DNA from 4 places in the Rhizobium sp. 21-4511-3d genome. Region 1 is predicted to be linked to each of the others. Evidence: predicted binding sites of a transcription regulator. Region 1 holds the regulator's gene; each other region holds the start of a gene.
The links. Region 1 encodes PhoB, which activates phosphate uptake and scavenging genes when phosphate is short. Its sites were predicted from a motif close to TGTCATNNANCTGTCAT; they were not measured.
Positions count from the first base shown of each region.

Region 2: a site for PhoB is predicted at 1,470-1,486, ahead of ACQZ5H_RS21040 (alkaline phosphatase D family protein). Genes of this name have one in related genera too.
Region 3: a site for PhoB is predicted at 3,047-3,063, ahead of ACQZ5H_RS18485 (DUF1045 domain-containing protein). Genes of this name have one in related genera too.
Region 4: a site for PhoB is predicted at 948-964, ahead of ugpB (sn-glycerol-3-phosphate ABC transporter substrate-binding protein UgpB). Genes of this name have one in related genera too.

Region 1 is NZ_JBNWCF010000007.1:85,056-89,521, reverse strand. Features, by position in the region: gene pstA (phosphate ABC transporter permease PstA) at 1-889, shown strand, start outside; gene pstB (phosphate ABC transporter ATP-binding protein PstB) at 905-1,720, shown strand; gene phoU (phosphate signaling complex protein PhoU) at 1,765-2,478, shown strand; gene phoB (phosphate regulon transcriptional regulator PhoB) at 2,512-3,195, shown strand; gene ACQZ5H_RS16665 (GcrA family cell cycle regulator) at 3,277-3,810, opposite strand; gene ACQZ5H_RS16660 (acetylornithine transaminase) at 4,237-4,466, shown strand, end outside.
Region 2 is NZ_JBNWCF010000009.1:293,645-298,110, reverse strand. Features, by position in the region: gene ACQZ5H_RS21040 (alkaline phosphatase D family protein) at 1-1,401, opposite strand, end outside; gene ACQZ5H_RS21035 (M3 family metallopeptidase) at 1,515-3,602, opposite strand; gene ACQZ5H_RS21030 (hypothetical protein) at 3,813-4,247, shown strand; gene ACQZ5H_RS21025 (LysE family translocator) at 4,252-4,466, opposite strand, start outside.
Region 3 is NZ_JBNWCF010000008.1:106,724-111,189, reverse strand. Features, by position in the region: gene puuE (allantoinase PuuE) at 1-172, opposite strand, end outside; gene ACQZ5H_RS18500 (AzlD domain-containing protein) at 284-589, opposite strand; gene ACQZ5H_RS18495 (AzlC family ABC transporter permease) at 586-1,251, opposite strand; gene ACQZ5H_RS18490 (AraC family transcriptional regulator) at 1,358-2,215, opposite strand; gene ACQZ5H_RS18485 (DUF1045 domain-containing protein) at 2,263-2,970, opposite strand; gene ACQZ5H_RS18480 (NAD(P)/FAD-dependent oxidoreductase) at 3,086-4,261, opposite strand; gene mnmD (tRNA (5-methylaminomethyl-2-thiouridine)(34)-methyltransferase MnmD) at 4,260-4,466, shown strand, end outside.
Region 4 is NZ_JBNWCF010000007.1:271,246-275,711, reverse strand. Features, by position in the region: gene rsmI (16S rRNA (cytidine(1402)-2'-O)-methyltransferase) at 1-557, shown strand, start outside; gene ACQZ5H_RS17610 (YraN family protein) at 557-925, shown strand; gene ugpB (sn-glycerol-3-phosphate ABC transporter substrate-binding protein UgpB) at 1,040-2,365, shown strand; gene ugpA (sn-glycerol-3-phosphate ABC transporter permease UgpA) at 2,429-3,313, shown strand; gene ugpE (sn-glycerol-3-phosphate ABC transporter permease UgpE) at 3,324-4,172, shown strand; gene ACQZ5H_RS17590 (sn-glycerol-3-phosphate import ATP-binding protein UgpC) at 4,175-4,466, shown strand, end outside.

The DNA of each region.
Region 1 (4,466 bases):
CATCGGCAAGACGATCAACGTCACGGTTCTCGCCGACGCCAATGTCGACAGCGCCAACAAGGGCCAGATCGATCTCTCCGTCGATGAGAAGAACCGCAAGGTCAACGACAAGCAGGTTGGCTGGATGAACGAACTGAAGTCGAGCGGCGCTCTCTTCAAGCAGTTCAACACGGGCCTCTTCGTCAACGGCAATTCCAGCCGTCCTGAAGCCGCCGGCCTCGGCGTTGCCCTCATCGGCTCGCTTTATCTGATGGCGATCGTTCTGGTGCTGTCGCTGCCGATCGGTGTCGCCGCCTCGATCTATCTCGAGGAATTCGCACCGAAGAACCGGCTGACCGACCTGATCGAGGTCAATATCAACAACCTCGCTGCCGTTCCCTCGATCGTCTACGGTCTGCTCGGTCTCTCTGTGTTCATCAACTTCATGGGCATGCCGCGCTCGGCCTCGCTGGTCGGCGGTCTGGTGCTCACGCTGATGACGCTGCCGACGATCATCATCGCGACGCGTGCGGCTCTTCGCGCCGTCCCGCCGTCGATCCGCGCGGCCGCTCTCGGTCTCGGCGCCTCGAAGATGCAGATGGTGTTCCACCATGTGCTGCCGCTCGCCATGCCGGGCATTCTGACCGGCACCATCATCGGCCTGGCGCACGCGCTCGGCGAAACCGCGCCGCTTCTCTTGATCGGCATGGTCGCCTTCGTCGCCAGTGCACCGGCCACGCCTCTCGACCCGTCCACCGCGCTCCCCGTCCAGGTCTACATGTGGGCCAACGAAGCCGAACGCGCCTTCGTAGAACGTACGTCGGGTGCCATCATCGTCCTCCTCCTGTTCCTGATCGTCATGAACCTCGGAGCCATCCTCTTGCGCCGTCGCTTTGAGCGCCGCTGGTAAACGGAGTAAAACCCAATGAACATGTTGACAGAAGCAGCAGTTGAAAAGGCTCTGGACCAGAAGATGAACAGCATTCCCTACAAGATGATCGGCCAGGACGTTTCCGTCTATTACGGCGAAAAGCGCGCCCTCTTCGACGTCAAGCTGAACATCCGCGAAAACACCGTTACGGCGCTCATCGGCCCGTCGGGCTGCGGCAAGTCCACCTTCTTGCGCAGCCTGAACCGCATGAACGACACGATCGACAATTGCCGCGTCACCGGCAAGATCACGCTCGATGGCGACGATATCTACGATCCGGATATCGACGTGGTCGAACTGCGCGCCCGCGTCGGCATGGTGTTCCAGAAGCCGAACCCGTTCCCGAAGTCGATCTACGAAAACGTTGCCTACGGCCCGCGCATCCATGGTCTGGCCAAGACCAAGGCCGACATGGACCAGATCGTCGAGACCAGCCTGCAGCGCGCCGGCCTCTGGAACGAGGTCAAGGACCGCGTTCATGAATCCGGCACCGGCCTCTCCGGCGGTCAGCAGCAGCGCCTCTGCATCGCCCGCGCCGTTGCAGTCTCGCCTGAAGTTATCCTGATGGACGAGCCGTGCTCGGCACTCGACCCGATCGCCACCGCAAAGGTCGAGGAACTGATCCACGAGCTGCGCGAAGCCTACACGATCGTCATCGTCACGCACTCCATGCAGCAGGCCGCCCGCGTTTCGCAGCGCACGGCCATGTTCCACCTCGGCAACCTCGTCGAGGAGAACGACACCGACAAGATGTTCACCAATCCGGACGATCCGCGCACCCAGGATTACATCATGGGCCGCTTCGGCTGATCTTTGGCGTCACGACCCCCGATAGACACTCAAGGACTTTACCCATGGCATCGACACATATTTTTTCTGCGTATGACGAAGACCTGAAGTTCCTCTCGCGCCGCATTTCCGAAATGGGCGGCCTGGCCGAGCAGATGGTTTCCGACGCTGTCCGCGCCCTCGTCAATGGCGACGCGGCGCTGGCGCAGAAGGTCATCTCCGACGACGTGATCCTCGATCACGCCGAGCGCGAGATCAACGACAAGGCGATTGTCACCATCGCCCGCCGCCAGCCGATGGCGTCGGACCTGCGCGAGATCATGGGTTCGATCCGCATCGCCGCCGACCTCGAGCGCGTCGGCGACCTCGGCAAGAACACCGCAAAGCGCGTCATCGCCGTGCAGAGCACCGGCGTTCCGCGCAAGCTCGCCCGTGGCCTGGAGCATCTCTCCGAGCTCGCTCTCGTCCAGCTGAAGGAAGTGCTCGACGTCTACACGACGCGCGCTGCCGACAAGGCGAAGTCGATCCGCGAGCGCGACGAGGAAATCGACGCGATGTACACGTCGCTGTTTCGCGAGCTCCTGACCTACATGATGGAAGATCCGCGCAACATCACCAGCTGCACGCATTTGCTCTTCTGCGCCAAGAACATCGAGCGCATCGGCGACCACGCCACGAACATTGCTGAAACAATCTACTACATGGCGACCGGCGCTCAGCCGGAAGGCGAGCGTCCGAAGGACGACACCGCCAACACCGTCGGCGCGGTAACGGAATAATCATCCGGACCGGGCCTCAGGAGACAGAATAGAATGATCCCGAGAGTTGCAGTCGTTGAAGACGAAGAAGCACTGAGCGTGCTTCTTCGCTATAATCTCGAAGCCGAAGGTTTCGAAGTCGATACCATCCTGCGCGGCGACGAGGCGGAAATCCGCCTTCAGGAGCGCACGCCGGACCTTCTTATCCTCGATTGGATGCTGCCTGGCGTATCAGGCATCGAGCTCTGCCGCCGGCTGCGCATGCGCCCGGAAACCGAGCGCCTGCCGATCATCATGCTGACGGCGCGCGGCGAAGAGAGCGAGCGCGTCCGTGGCCTGTCGACCGGCGCCGACGACTACGTCGTCAAGCCGTTCTCGACGCCCGAGCTCGTTGCCCGCGTCAAGGCGATGCTGCGCCGCGCCAAGCCGGAAGTTCTCTCGACCGTGCTGAAGTGCGGCGATATCGAACTCGACCGCGAAACGCACCGCGTTCACCGCAAGACCCGCGAAGTCCGTCTCGGGCCGACCGAGTTTCGTCTTCTGGAGTTCCTGATGTCGTCGCCGGGTCGCGTCTTCTCGCGCTCGCAACTGCTCGACGGCGTCTGGGGTCACGACATCTATGTCGACGAGCGCACCGTCGACGTCCATGTCGGTCGCCTGCGCAAGGCGCTCAACTTCTCGAACATGCAGGATGTCATTCGCACCGTCCGCGGTGCCGGCTACTCCATGGAAGCCTGAGTGAGGGAGGCTACGGCCTCCTGACATGCAGATACAAAAAAACGGGCCGAAAGGCCCGTTTTTCGTTTGTCTTTACCCGGCTCAGTTTGCCCGGGCTGCGGCCCTGCGGCGATCATTGACCGGCTGGTAAGCCAGACGCTGATGATACGTGCAGTAGGGCGAAGAATCCGGGCTTTCGCAGCCGCAGAAATGGAAATCGTCCTTCAGCGGATCGCCGACCGGCCACTTGCAGGTGCGTTCGGTCAGTTCCGTCAGGCCAAGACGGCGGGAGATCGGCACGACAACGTTGGAAGCCGGACGATATTCCATCTCCTCCATGACGTCGATTTCGATCTCTTCCTTCAGCATCGTTGCGCCCTGCGGGCGGGCAACGGTGCGGGTCGTCATGCGCGATGCGTAGTTCGGAGCGCGCGGTGCCGAAGTCGTGCGCTTCGGAGCCCGTGCCGCCGTTGCATTGCCGCCGGCCTTGGCACGGCCCGGCAGTGCCAGACGGTGAACCTTGCCGATGACGGCATTTCGGCTTACGCCTCCAAGTTGCGCCGCGATCTGGCTCGCGCTCAACCCTTCGGACCACAGTTTCTTGAGTTTCTCGACCCGCTCGTCTGTCCAGTTCATGCCCTGTGTCTCCGCCGTTTAAGCGTTGTGAAGGCAGAATCCTTCACCGTTTGCCCCGGATGAATCCGACACAAGAAACGCTTGACTAATTTTGGTGACTAGTTCCGCCGCATGCAGTCTAGTAATTGAGTTTTAACCTAGTGTGAGGCTGACTCCGTGACAAGAGTCGCGGGAATCCGGATGAATCGAATTTCAAGTTTTCCCCAACTTGCTTCCCCACAGAGTCATTTCTGCAACATTAGCTGTTGATGAAACGCGACATCGCTTGAGCGTCACCCAGAAGCCACGAAAGCCGTAGTTTTGTTGACATTGCAGTGCGAAAAGTAAATAGTGCACAGCGCCGCCGAGAGGCGGCATTTTTAATTTTTCGGACCTGGTTTTTTAGCCGGAGTCCGGTTGCCCATAACGCTGACAGGAGACCGCGCCATGGCTGAAGCCGCGCCGCTATATGATACCTATTCTCGTGCCCCTCTGCGGTTCGAGCGAGGTGAGGGCGTCTGGCTGATTACCGAGACCGGCGAGCGATATCTGGATTTTGGCGCGGGCGTTGCCGTGACCTCCGTTGGCCACAGCCATCCTCACGTTGTCGATGCGCTGAAGGCGCAGGCCGAGAAGGTCTGGCACCTCTCCAATATCTATGAGATCCCCGGTCAGGA
Region 2 (4,466 bases), on a different contig from region 1:
CACTTCTGGCCCGAACGTGCCATCGAGCTCCTGAGGCCCGTATGTGCCGGAGTGGAGTGGTCCGGATACGAACTCCCAAAATGGCAGGAAATCCTGGAACTTCGCCCTGCCGGGATCGTAATAATGGGCGGCCGTGTAATGCACATCCGCCGTCAGCCAGACGATATTGCCGATCGCCGCGTCGCGAATGAAACGCAGCAGATCGGCAAATTCCAGCTCGCGGCCAAGCGGTGCACCGTTATCGCCGTTCGATATGGATTCGCTGCCCCGGCGCTTGCCGTAGTCGTCCCAGATCACCAATCCAATCGGCAGATCGCAGGAAATCACCTTCCATGTCGCTGTCGATCGCGCCAGCTCGCGCTTCAGCCACGCGACCTGCGCCTCGCCGAAAATCCGCGACTGCGGCGTCAATTCTTCATCGAGACCATGCGTGTTGGGTCCGCGATAGGAGCGGAGATCGACGAAGAACACATCGAGCAGCGGGCCATAGGAGACCTTGCGGTAGATGCGGCCGGGCTCCGCGGCGATATAGCGGATCGGCGTCATCTCATGGAAGGCGCGGCTGGCGCGCACCGCAAGCACGGCGACCGACTTTTCCTTGTAGCGGTCATCGGCGCTGAGATCGGTCGATGGCGACCAGTTGTTGAGAACCTCGTGGTCGTCCCACTGGTGGAAGACCGGGCAGATGGCATTGAGCGCGGTCACATGCTCGTCGAGCAGATTATATTTCCATTGGCCGCGGAACTCCGGCAGCGTCTGGGCGATCGTCCGCTTTTCCTCGGTGACGATCCGGTTCTTCCAGACCCCGCCGCCGCGGAGCGCGATCTCATCGGGGATTGGGTTGTCGGCATAGATGGTATCACCGGAATGGATCATGAAATCCGGCCGGTGATAGGCGATCGTCCGATAGGTCCGCATCCCCTTGTCATCGATGCCCCAGCCCTGCCCCGCCGTATCGCCCGACCAGACGAAGCGGAGATTGCGTCTGGAGACCGGCGCCGTGCGGAATTCGCCTCGAATGGGCTCGGAACGGCTGTTGATGTCCTGCAGGTCAGCCGCGACGAAGCGATAGAAGATCTCCTGATCCGGCGGCAGACCGGTCACCAGCAGCTTGCCGGCAAGATCGGTCTCCGGCGTCACGTCGAAGGGCGCGAGCCGCACAGCGTTGGCAAACTTGTCTGTGGTGGAATATTCGATGAACAGCCGCGACGGCCGGTCGACCCGCGTCCAGACGACACCCGAGGCCGCATCGACATCGCCCGATTGCACGCCCGAGGTAAAGACCGGCCGGCTCGACGAGCCGCGGGCGTAATAGGGCATTGCCAGGCTTGCCGCCGCAAAGCCGCCGACTGCACCCACCGATGTCAGGAACCGGCGGCGCGTCGTTTGCTTCAAGATCATCCCAAGGCCCTTCAGGAGCGGGATCGAATCGTCCCGCCCCAGCCTTGGGCACCCGTCATGTCAGTCTCTTGAAAACCGCATGACGGTTTGCCGAAACTTCAGCGACAGTTTTGTTACGCGTCGCTGCCGGACAATTCCTTGAAGGTCGAAAGCCCCTTCTTGATCAGCATCGCGTCCGGGGTCGGCAGCTTGCCGCGGAAGCCTTTGTAGGCATCCTCGGGATCGATCGAGCCGCCGGTCGAATAGATGTTGTCCTTCAGCTTTGCCGCCATCTCGCGATTGAAGGCATCACCGGTTTCCTCGAAGGCGGAGAAAGCATCGGCATCGAGCACTTCCGACCACATGTAGGAATAGTAGCCGGCCGAATAACCGCCCGAGAAGATATGCTGGAAATGCGGTGAGGCATGGCGCATGACCAGCGACTTCGGCATGCCGAGCTCGGCAAGCACCTCGGCCTGGACCGCCATCGGATCATCGACCGCATCGCGCGTATGGAATTCCATGTCGACGATCGCCGAGGAGGTGAACTCCACCGTGTTGAAACCAGCGTTGAAGGTGCGCGCCGCCAGAACCTTGTCGAGCAGCGCCTGCGGCATCGGCTCGCCGGTTTCGAAATGCACCGCATATTGCTTGAGGATCGCGGGCACCGTCAGCCAGTGCTCGTAAAGCTGCGAGGGGAGCTCGACGAAATCGCGCGAAACACCAGTGCCCGAGACCGACGGATAGGTCACGTTGGACAGCATGCCGTGAAGCGCATGGCCGAATTCGTGGAACAGCGTGCGGGCATCATCGAGCGACAGCAGCGCGGGCTTGCCTTCGGCAGGCTTAGCGAAATTGCAGACATTGTAGATGATCGGCAGTTCGCCCTTGTTGCCGTTCTTCAGCGTCAGCTTGTGCTGCGACTGGAACGAGCTCATCCAGGCGCCCGAGCGCTTCGAGCCGCGGGCAAAGTAATCGCCGAGGAACAGCGCCACCAGCGTGTCACCGGCATCGCGGATCTCGAACACGCGCACATCCGGATGATAGGCGGCGATCCCCTTTTTCTCGACCGCGCGGATGCCGAAGAGGCGGTTCGCAACATCGAAGCAGGCTTCGATGATCTTCTCGAGCTGCAGATAGGGCTTCAGCTCCGTCTCGGAGAAATTGAACTTCTGTGCCCGGATCTTTTCCGCATAGAAGCGCCAGTCCCAGGGCATCACCTCATGGTTCTTGCCATCCTCGGCAATCAGCTTGGCGATGTCGGCCTCTTCCTCGCGGGCACGCCCCACAGCCTTCGTCCAGACGGCGCGCAGCAGCTCATCGACGGCTTCGGGCTTCTTCGCCATCGTGTTGTCGAGCTTCAATTCGGCGAAATTGCCGTAGCCGAGAAGCGCGGCCATTTCCTTGCGAAGCGCCAGCGTTTCCTTGATGATGCCGCGATTATCTGTGGCACCGGCATTCTCGCCACGGGCGACCCAGGCCTTGAAAGCCTGCTCGCGCAGATCGCGCTTTTCAGAGAAGGTCAGGAACGGTTCGATGATCGAGCGCGACAGCGTGACGGCAAACTTGCCCTCTTCGCCGCGCTCGCGCGCTGCAGCCGCCATTGCATCCTTGAGGAATTCAGGCAGGCCATCAAGATCCGGCCCGTCGGAGAGAAGGAGCGACCAACTCTTCTCGTCGGCGAGCACGTTTTGACCGAAATTGGTGCCGAGGCCGGCCAGCTTCTCGTTGATGCCGGCGAGCTTCTCCTGCTCCGGCTTCGGCAGCTTGGCACCGGACTTGACGAAGCCCTTCCAATGCCGCTCCAGCACGCGCGTCTGTTCGAGCGTTAGGCCGAGCTCTTCGCGCTTTTCCCAGAGTGCATCGATGCGGGCGAAAAGCGCGGCATTCATGCCGATCTTCGAATAGTGCCGCGACATCTTCGGCGATATTTCCCGCTCCAGCGCCTGGATGACCTCATTGGTATGAGCACCCGCCCGGTTCCAGAACAGTGCCGAGACCCGCGAAAGCTCATCGCCGGCAATTTCAAGCGCCACGATGGTGTTCTCGAAAGTCGGCGCATCCGGATTCCCGGCGATCGCATCGATCTCCTTCTCATGAGACGCAAGCGCCGCATCGAAGGCGGCGGCGAAATCGCCGTCATTGAGCGCATCGAAGCGCGGCAGGCCGTGATGCCCGTTCCAGTTGACGAGCGCCGGATTGAATTCTGGTGTGGAAGGCATGCTGAGATCCTTTTACGCAAGGCAGGTGAAAGGCAATATAGGTGACCCATCGCGGCATTGGTATGTTGCTGATCAAATTCGTCTTTTGCCGGCCACCAAAGAATTGATCCACAAGAACTGATAGACGAAAATTAACCAATTGTTAACGATTGCACCGCCGCGGCCCAAAGGCTAGTTTCCTCTTACTCTTTTCGTAAGGGGACATGGGTCATGGAAATATTTTCTATGCGGTCTTCTCAGAGTTTGCTTTTTAAAAACAGCGATAATAACGCAAAGTCTTCGAAGACCTCTGATATTGAATTCGATACTGGTACGTCTGCACAAACCGGCTTCAGGCTGGAGGACGACAAACCTGCAGATAGCCCTGACTTCACATCGGTCAGCCCGGGTGAATTGCGCAGCTATGCGCGCCAGAGCTACGATTCGGGCGCGCTCGATCAGCAGACCTACGCGGCCATCTCCGAGCCCTTGCCGATGCACGCTATCGATGCACAGGGCAATATTCTGGATCTGACAGGCATCACCGACGGCACCGCTTTCAATTTCCGCGACTATTACGACAATCAGCTGCAGATCGCGAAATCGCTCGGCGATTCCAATGGCGCGAAGACGCTGCAGTCGATCGTCGATTTCATCGGAAGCTGATTGATCAGGCCTTCCGCCAGCCGAGCAGGCCAGGCGTCGCATGCCACAGGGCCTGCACCGCAAAACCCATGAACAGCACGCCCGAGCAACGGACGATCAGACGCTCATGGGCGCGATAGAACCGTCGCACGGCACCGGCGCCGATGATCGTCACCAAGATGATGTCGGCAGTGACAAAGCCGACGAAGGACACACAGAGCATCAGCGGCAGGGCGGCGA
Region 3 (4,466 bases), on a different contig from region 1:
TCTCCGAAAGCAGGTTCTCCGAGGCCGGGTCGCCGTCGAGGATCGAGCTCTCGCCGCCCTCTTCGTAATTGATGACGAATTGCACGGCGACATGGGCGCCGCCGGGCCATTTCGGATCGGGTGTGCTGCGGCCGTAGCCGACGAGATCGCGCGGATATGTATCGAATGCCATCAAATCACCTTCTCGAAGACAGGCGAAACGGTAGCACCCGGAGAGCGAAAGTCGAGCCGGAAATGTGCAAGAGACTTTCACGGAAATCGCGAAAGTCTCTCACGAAATCGCTCAGCTGAGGCCGATCGCCCTGAGGATCGCCACGCAGACGACGCCCGATGCCACCGCCGCCAGCATCGGCAGCCGCAGTGCTGCGAGCGCGGTCACCGCGCAGGCGATGGTCTCGGCGATACCGGTCGCAAAGGCGGTCGGCGCCACCACCGCCATCAGAACCGCCGGCGGAATCGATTCGATCGCCTTGCGCCTGCTGCCTTCGAGCGAAACATGGCGAATGAGGATGAGACCGCTGATGCGCGTCAGGATGGTTGCCGCCGCCATCGCGAGGATCGCGAGCAGTGTGGAAAGATCGAGCGTCATGGCGTTACCTCGATGCGGCGCTTGCCGCTGAAGAGAGCGGTGACCAGACCGGCGAGAGCACCGGCGGCGATATACCAGACACCGGGAATGAAATGCTGGGTGAGCACGGCGGCCGCACCGCTGGCGAGCAGCACGGCGCCGGTCTCGGGACCCTTCCAGAAGCCCATGACCAGCACGATGAAGACGGCGGGAAAGGCAAAGTCGAGGCCGAGCGTGACGGGATCGCCAAGGAACGCACCAAGCGTGGCGCCCGCCAGTCCCGAGATTACCCAGGCGAGATAGAAGGGTGTCGCGAGCCCGGCAAACCAAGCGGGCGTCAGCCGCGCCACACCGGCGCGGAACTCCGCCATCGCCCAGATCTCGTCGGCAAGGAACAGCACGGAGAGATAGCGGGCGCGCGGCGGAAAGGCCTGCATCTTGGTGCCGATCGAAGCACCCATCAGCACATGGCGGATATTGACGAGCAATGCCGCAAAACCCAGCCCCGCCCAGGAGGCCGGATGCGTCCAGATATCCATCGCCACGAATTGCGAGCCGCCGGCAAACACCAGCGCGCTCATCAGCCCGGTCTCGACGGGCGAAAGCCCCTTGGTGGCGGCCACCGCGCCGAAGACCAGCCCGATCGGGATGACGGCGGCGATCAGCGGCGCGATTGCCCGCATGCCGCCGGAAAATTCCGCCCAGAATTCATTCTTGTTCACGTTCAAAAACTCCGCTTGCTGCGGAGGTCATAGAGCCGCGCCGAAGCGGCGTCTTGAACGAAAGTGATTATCGGGCGCGGTACTGGCCGGGCGTTATCCCGGTGCGCGCCTTGAAGTGGCGGGTGAAATGCGCCTGATCGGCAAAGCCGCATTCGAGCGCGATCTCGGCCGGCTGCTCGCCCGCCTGCAGCTTGCGCCGCGCGATCCGCACCCGGATGTCGGTGAGGAAGGCATGCGGCGTGATGTGGAATTCCTTGCGGAAGGCGCGGATCAGATGCGCGCGGCTGAGACCGGCAACGCCTGCGAGCTCCTCGAGCCCGATATCGGTCGCGTAGTTCTCCATCAGGTAATCGCGCGCCCGGCGCACCGCCGACCGTTCCTTGGTATCGACGGGCACGATGATCGAGCTGCCATGCTGGCGGAACATAGCGTCGAGAACCTGGAACATCGCCTGGCTGCTCTCCAGCGCCCCGCTGCCGATTTCGAGAATTTCATGCGCCTGCTGAAAAGCGGCAGCGAGCTTCGGATCGTGCAGGATCTGCTTGCCGAAGGCCGGCGTACCCTGAAAGCTCTTGCCGGTCACATCTTCGAGGACTTCCCGGAACAGCGCCATGTCAGGATAGATCATCCGGTAGCGGTATCCGCCCTCGGTCGGCGCCCCGTCATGCGTCTCGCCGGGATTGATCAGATAGAGGTCGCCGGGGCCGGATGCCTCGCGCGTGCCGCGGATCGTGGCGATCTGGCTGCCGCTCTCGATGGCGCCGATGCTGAACGTATCATGCGCATGCGGCGCGAATTCGTGGGTCAGGAAGGTCGCGCTCAGGCATTCCATGCCGCCGAAACGGCGGTCGCGCCAGAAGCGCGTCGTCTCCGCGCCGGCAAGCGGCATGGCATCGGTTGCCTGTTCCTGCGAGATATTCTGCATCGCGCGGATATAGCATCAATCCGCGCCGGCTTCTTGAACAAAAGTGATCAGGCGATCTTGCGGGCGCTGACCTTGCCCATCGGATGCAGCGAATGCACGCGGAAGGGACCGCCCATCCCCTCTTCCATCATCAGCGCGATGTTGGAAATCTGGATCGGATCGTTCAGCACCGGCTCGAAGATCGACCGCAGCGCCTGCTCGATGCGGGGCATGTCGACACAGTTGACCGGGCCGGTGACCGGCATGTGGAAACGGAACTCGTCCATCACGTAAGGGTTGCCCCAGCGGTGCAGATTGGCGAATTGCGCCGCCGACAGGCCATCGGGATCGCTGCGCTCGATATCGGCTTCCGACAGAGGCGCGCGAAAGCGATCGAAATGCTGGACGATGGAAGATGCCAGATAGCGCACATTCTCGCAGGGCAGCGTCGGCACTAGGCTGTAGTAATTGCCGAGCCGGGCCACCTCGATGCGCGGAACGCTGAAAGGCTGGATCGTGCCGGAGAACCGCATCAACTCCCGCAGGAGTTGCGCTTCCGAAACATCCGCGGAAAGGTGGAACGGCGCCTTGAGGACGCCATGAAATCCATAGCGGCGCGGCACTGCCGTGTGGAAGGCAATTTCGTGAATGCCGAGACCGCGAACGGCCGGCGGCTCCAGCATCTCGCCCGAAAAGACGTTACGGCCAAGCCAATTGGCCGCCACATGGCTGAGCGGATCGCTCGGCGAAGGCGTGAAGCAAATGGCATAACGCATGCGATTTCCTCCATCTGAGAGTGCAGTGCACGGCCGAATCCGGCACCGTCGATGCGCTAGCAGATAGGTGATTTGCATGACAGAATAACGAAATAAGCTTTGGACTAATTCACGTTTAGCGTGAAGCGGCCGTGATATGGCTGGAAAGCGCGAAACTATCCGGCAGGTCGAACCCCGCGGGCTGACCGGCAATTTCGCCAGTGACGCATTCCGCCAGCCGGTGGGCGAGCCCGAAACTCACCTTGAAACCACCCGTCAGCGCATGGAGCCGGGGATGATCGGGATGGCGCCCCACCATCGGATCGCGATCGATCGCCTTCGGCCGCAGCCCTGCCCAGCGCTCGACGACAGGCGCATCCGCCAACGCCGGCGCCATTTCGCGCGCAGCCGCAATCAACGGTTCCAGCTGGTCATCGGTGCCATGGGGATCGGCAAAGCTGTTCTCGCTGGTGCTGCCGATCGCGACATGCCCGCCTTCATGCGCCACGATATAGAGACCGTCGCGGAAGATGACGGGAAGAGCCGGATCAATATCGGCTTTCAGCAGTGCCGCCTGCCCCTTCACCGGCTGGCCCAGTGGTTGCAGCAAACCCGGATTGAAGCGCTGCAGGATCGGAAACGATGCATGCCCGGCCGCGATGATGCAGTGACCGAAACTCACTCGATCGCCATCGATCTCGGCAGTACCTGCCTCCACATCCAGCGAGCCAAGCGCCGCCATCTCTGCGATCCGCACGTGCCGCGCCCGATCGAGAAACGCCCTGAGCGCCGAGACCAGCGCTCGCGGCGCAACGCGGGCCGCCAGCGTGTCGTGCACGAAACCGCTGTCGCCCGCAGCCGGGTCGATCCAGCCGGTGACGGCGGGTTGATCGGAAACATGCCAGTGAAACGCCCGGCCCTGCTGGTTCCAGTTGACCTCGGCATCGGCCGAATGCCGGAGCGCGATCGTCTTCAGATGCGGCTTCGGCAGCGGAATGATCCGGCCGGAGCGGCGGTAGCCTGCGGAAAGGCCGGTGGCGGCTTCCAGTGCCGCGATCTCGGTTTCGAGGCTGAGCAGCGCATCGAACTGGAACTGCTTCTTGGCATTCCACTTGTCCGGCATATGCGGCATCAGCGCGCCCAGCAGGCCGCCGCTGGCGCCCCCGCCGATCCGCCCGGCATCGATCAGCAGCGTGTCGATGCCCAGCCGCTCGGCATATACCGCCGCCCACAGGCCCATGATGCCGCCGCCGGCGATCAAGAGATCGGCGGATTGACCGGAGAGAAGAGCCGGACTATCGGCTTGTGGCATGACAGATATCGATCCCGATCAGATTGGCAGCAACAGCCAGCCGCTCGAATGGCGAGACGGCGATATGCCCTATTCGCAGGCCTTTGGCGATCACTTTTATTGCCAGACCGACGGCCGGCTCGAATGCGGCCACGTCTTCCTTTCCGGCAACGGCCTGCCGGAACGCTGGGCGGAAAGGGACAGTTTCCAGATCGGCGAGCTCGGC
Region 4 (4,466 bases), 190 kb from region 1:
CCGGTTACCGGCTGGCGCAGACGGCGATCGACAGCGGATACCGCGTCATCCCGATCCCCGGCGCCTCGGCGCCGCTCGCCGCACTCGTCGGTTCAGGTCTGCCGAACGATGCCTTCCTCTTTGCCGGGTTTCTTCCCGTCAAGGACAAGGCGCGGCGCGACCGGCTCGGTGAATTCGCGGCGACCCCCGCTACGCTGCTCTTCTTTGAATCACCCCACCGCATCGGCGCGACGCTTTCGGCCGCCGCCGACGTGCTCGGCGGCGATCGCATGGCCTCCGTCTGCCGCGAGCTGACGAAGACCTACGAGGAGTTTCGCCGCGGCACGCTTGCCGATCTCGCCGCCTATTATGCCGAGAACGATAATGTGAAAGGCGAGATCGTCCTCGTCGTCGCGCCGCCGGAGGAAAAACCGGCTGACGCCGCTGACGTCGATGCGATCCTTGCCGATCTCTCCGGCACCATGCCAACGGCGAAAGCGGCAGCCGAGGCGGCGCGGCTCACCGGTCTGCCGCGCAAGGAACTCTATCAGCGGCTCCTCGACATGAAGGGCGCCTGATGAGCGATAGCGGCACGAGCGTCAGCAGACAAAAGGCGCTCCGCCGCGGACATTTCTCCGAATATGTGGCGGCGCTCTACCTGCTGATGAAGGGCTACCGCATCGCGGCTTTCCGCTATCGCACTAAGCTTGGCGAGGTCGATATCATTGCCCGAAAGGGCGATCTTGCTGTTTTCGTCGAGGTCAAAGCCCGGCGCGACGAGCGGGTCGCGGTCGATGCAGTTTCTTATGCGGCTCAGAAACGCATTCGCGATGCGAGCGATCTCTGGCTCGCCCGTCAGGCCAATAGCCACTTGTTGTCGCAGCGCTACGATATCGTTGCAGTGCTTCCGGGCCGGCTGCCACGGCATTTCCCCAATGCCTTTTAGCGGTCTTGCATAGGCGTGCATTTGTAATTTTTCTGTCATACAAATGTAAAGGAGACGTCACGGAAGGCCTCTATTGGCTTCCTCACCCCAATAACTGGTGGAGAGGGTTTATCCATGTTCAAGACGTTTTCTCTGGCCGCCGCTGCGGTCGTATTGTCTTCGTCGGCATCCTTTGCCGCAACCGAAATCACCTGGTGGCACGCCATGGGCGGCGAGCTCGGCCAGAAGCTCGAGCAGATCGTTCAGAAGTTCAACGACAGCCAGACCGAATACCACGTTACCCCGGTCTTCAAGGGCACCTATCCGGAAACCCTTACGGCCGCTATCGCTGCTTTCCGCGCAGGTCAGCAGCCGGCTATCGTTCAGGTCTTCGAAGTCGGCACCGGCACGATGATGGCCGCCAAGGGTGCCGTTTATCCAGTCTACAAGCTGATGGCCGATGAAGGCGAGCCGTGGGATCCGTCGAAGTTCATCGCTCCCGTCGTCGGTTACTATTCCGACCCGGAAGGCAACATCCTCTCCTTCCCGTTCAACTCCTCGACGCCGATCCTCTATTACAACAAGGACGTCTTCAAGAAGGCTGGTCTTGATCCGGAAGTCGCTCCGAAGACCTATGCCGAACTGGCTGAGTTCTCGAAGAAGATCGTCGATTCCGGCGCTGCCAAGTGCGGCTTCACCATCACCTACGCTGCAACCTGGCTCGGCCTCGAGAACTTCTCGGCCATCCACGACCTGCCCTACGGCACGCTGCAGAACGGTTTCGGTGGCACCAAGGCTGAGCTGAGCTTCAACGGTCCGAACCAGGCTCGTCTCTGGACCGACCTGAAGAAGTGGCAGGATGCCGGTTACTTCCAGTACGGCGGCCCGGGTGGCGGCCCCGATGCAGCTCCGAAGTTCTACTCGCAGGAATGCGCCATCTACATGGGCTCCTCGGGTTCGCGCGCTGGCGTCATCAACAACGCCAAGGCCTTCCAGGTCGGCTTCTCGACGCTGCCCTACTACGACGACGTCACCAAGGATCCGAAGAACTCGATCATCGGCGGCGCGACGCTCTGGACGCTGAACGGCCAGAAGCCGGAAGTCTACAAGGGCGTTGCCAAGTTCTACACCTACCTCAGCCAGCCGGAAGTTCAGGCTGATTGGCACCAGTTCTCTGGCTACCTGCCGATCACCACTGCTGCTTACGACCTCGGCAAGTCGCAGGGTTACTACGAAAAGAACCCGGGCTCTGACGTTGGCCTGAAGCAGATCCTGCGCGGCACGCCGTCCGACAACTCCAAGGGCGTTCGTTTCGGCAACCTGACGCAGATCCGTGACGTCATCGACCAGCAGTTCGAAACCGTGCTGTCCGGCAAGCAGACCGCCCAGCAGGCGCTCGACGAAGCCGTCAAGGAAGGCAACGCCATCCTGCGCGAATTCGAAGAAGCAAACTCGAACTAAGCTTTCGAGGCTGAAGCCAAGCCCTCCCCGCTCCGGGGAGGGCCTTTCCATATCGGGCGAGCCATGCAGACAAAGCGCACAATCTTCTCGAACCGCGTCCTGCCATATTTCCTTCTGGCGCCGCAGCTCGCAGTCACGTTGGTCTTCTTCATCTGGCCGGCTTTTCAGGCCTTTCGCCAGTCCTTCCTGCGTGAAGATCCCTTCGGCATGAAGACCACCTTCGTCTGGTTCGCCAATTACACGAAGCTCTTTGGCAGCAGCGATTACATGAACGCGCTCTGGGTGACGCTGATCTTCTCGGTCTCCGTCACCGTTCTATCGATGGGCGTGTCGCTGCTTTTCGCCGTCTGCGTCAATCGCGTGCTGAAGAGCGGACGCATCTATACGACGCTGCTCGTCTGGCCCTATGCGGTGGCGCCTGCGGCGGCCGGTCTGCTCTGGTGGTTCATGTTCAACCCCAGCATCGGCATCCTGCCCTATATCCTTCGCCACTTCGGCTATGACTGGAACCACCGCCTCGATGGCAATGACGCAATGATCCTCATCGTCATCGCCTCGGCATGGAAGCAGATCTCCTACAATTTCCTCTTCTTCGTCGCCGGCCTGCAGTCTGTCCCACAGTCGGTGATCGAAGCCGCGTCGATCGATGGCGCCGGTCCGTTCAAGCGTTTCTGGACGGTCGTCTTCCCGCTGATTTCGCCGACGACGTTCTTCCTGGCTGTCATCAACGTCACCTATGCGCTGTTCGACACCTTCCCGATCGTCGACTCCACGACCTCTGGCGGCCCGTCGCAATCGACGAACACGCTTGTTTACAAGGTCTATGCCGATGGCTTCGTCGGTCTGAACCTTGGCCCTTCGGCCGCGCAGTCCGTCGTGCTGATGTTGATCGTCGTCGTCCTCACCGTCGTCCAGTTCCGCTGGATCGAGAAAAAAGTACAGTATTGAGGCCCGAGCGATGATCGAGAACCGCCCCTTTCTGAACGTCCTCACGCACTTCATCCTGATCGTCGGCGTCGTCACGGTGGTCTTCCCCGTCTACCTCGCCTTCATCGCAGCCACCCATGGTCCGACCGACTTCATGAGCGGCCTCACGCCGCTGCTTCCGGGCGACCAGCTGGTTGCCAATTTCGACCAGCTGCTGAGCGCCGGAAATTCGGTGGCCGGTGCGCCGCCTTTCGCGCTGATGCTGGCAAACAGCCTGCTGATGGCGGTGCTGATCGCCGTCGGCAAGATCGCCATCTCGATCATTTCCGCATTTGCGATCGTCTATTTCCGCTTCCCGCTGCGCATGGTCGCCTTCTGGATCATCTTCCTGACGCTGATGCTGCCGGTCGAAGTCCGCATCCTGCCGACCTATAAGGTCGTCGCCGATCTCGGCATGCTGAATTCCTATCCGGGCCTCGTCATCCCGCTGATCGCCTCGGCGACGGCAACCTTCCTGTTCCGTCAGTTCTTCCTGACGATCCCGGAAGAGCTGATGGAAGCGGCTCGCGTCGATGGCGCCGGCGCCATGAAATTCTTCAGGGATATCCTGTTGCCGCTGTCGCGCACCAATATCGCGGCGCTATTCATCATCCTCTTCATCTATGGCTGGAACCAGTATCTTTGGCCGATGCTGATCACCACCGATCCCGGCTATTACACCGCGGTCATGGGCATCAAGCGCCTGGCCTCGGTCCTGGACGGCGACACCCAATGGAACCTCGTCATGGCAGGCGTCATTCTCGCCGCCCTGCCGCCGGTCCTCATCATCATCGTCATGCAGCGCCTTTTCGTCAAAGGCCTGGTCGAAACGGAGAAGTGACAATGGCCTCTATCGATGTAGAAGGCGTCGGCAAGATCTATCAGGGCGGCGTCAAGGCCGTTTCGGATGTCGGCATCAACATCCGCGATGGCGAGTTCATCGTCCTCGTCGGCCCGTCCGGCTGTGGCAAGTCCACGCTGTTGCGCATGATCGCCGGTCTCGAGAGCATCTCCGAAGGACAGGTGAAGATCGGCAGCCGCGTCGTCAACAATGTCGAGCCGGCTGACCGCGACATCGCCATGGTGTTCCAGAATTACGCGCTCTATCCGCATATGTCGGTGCGCCAGAACCTCG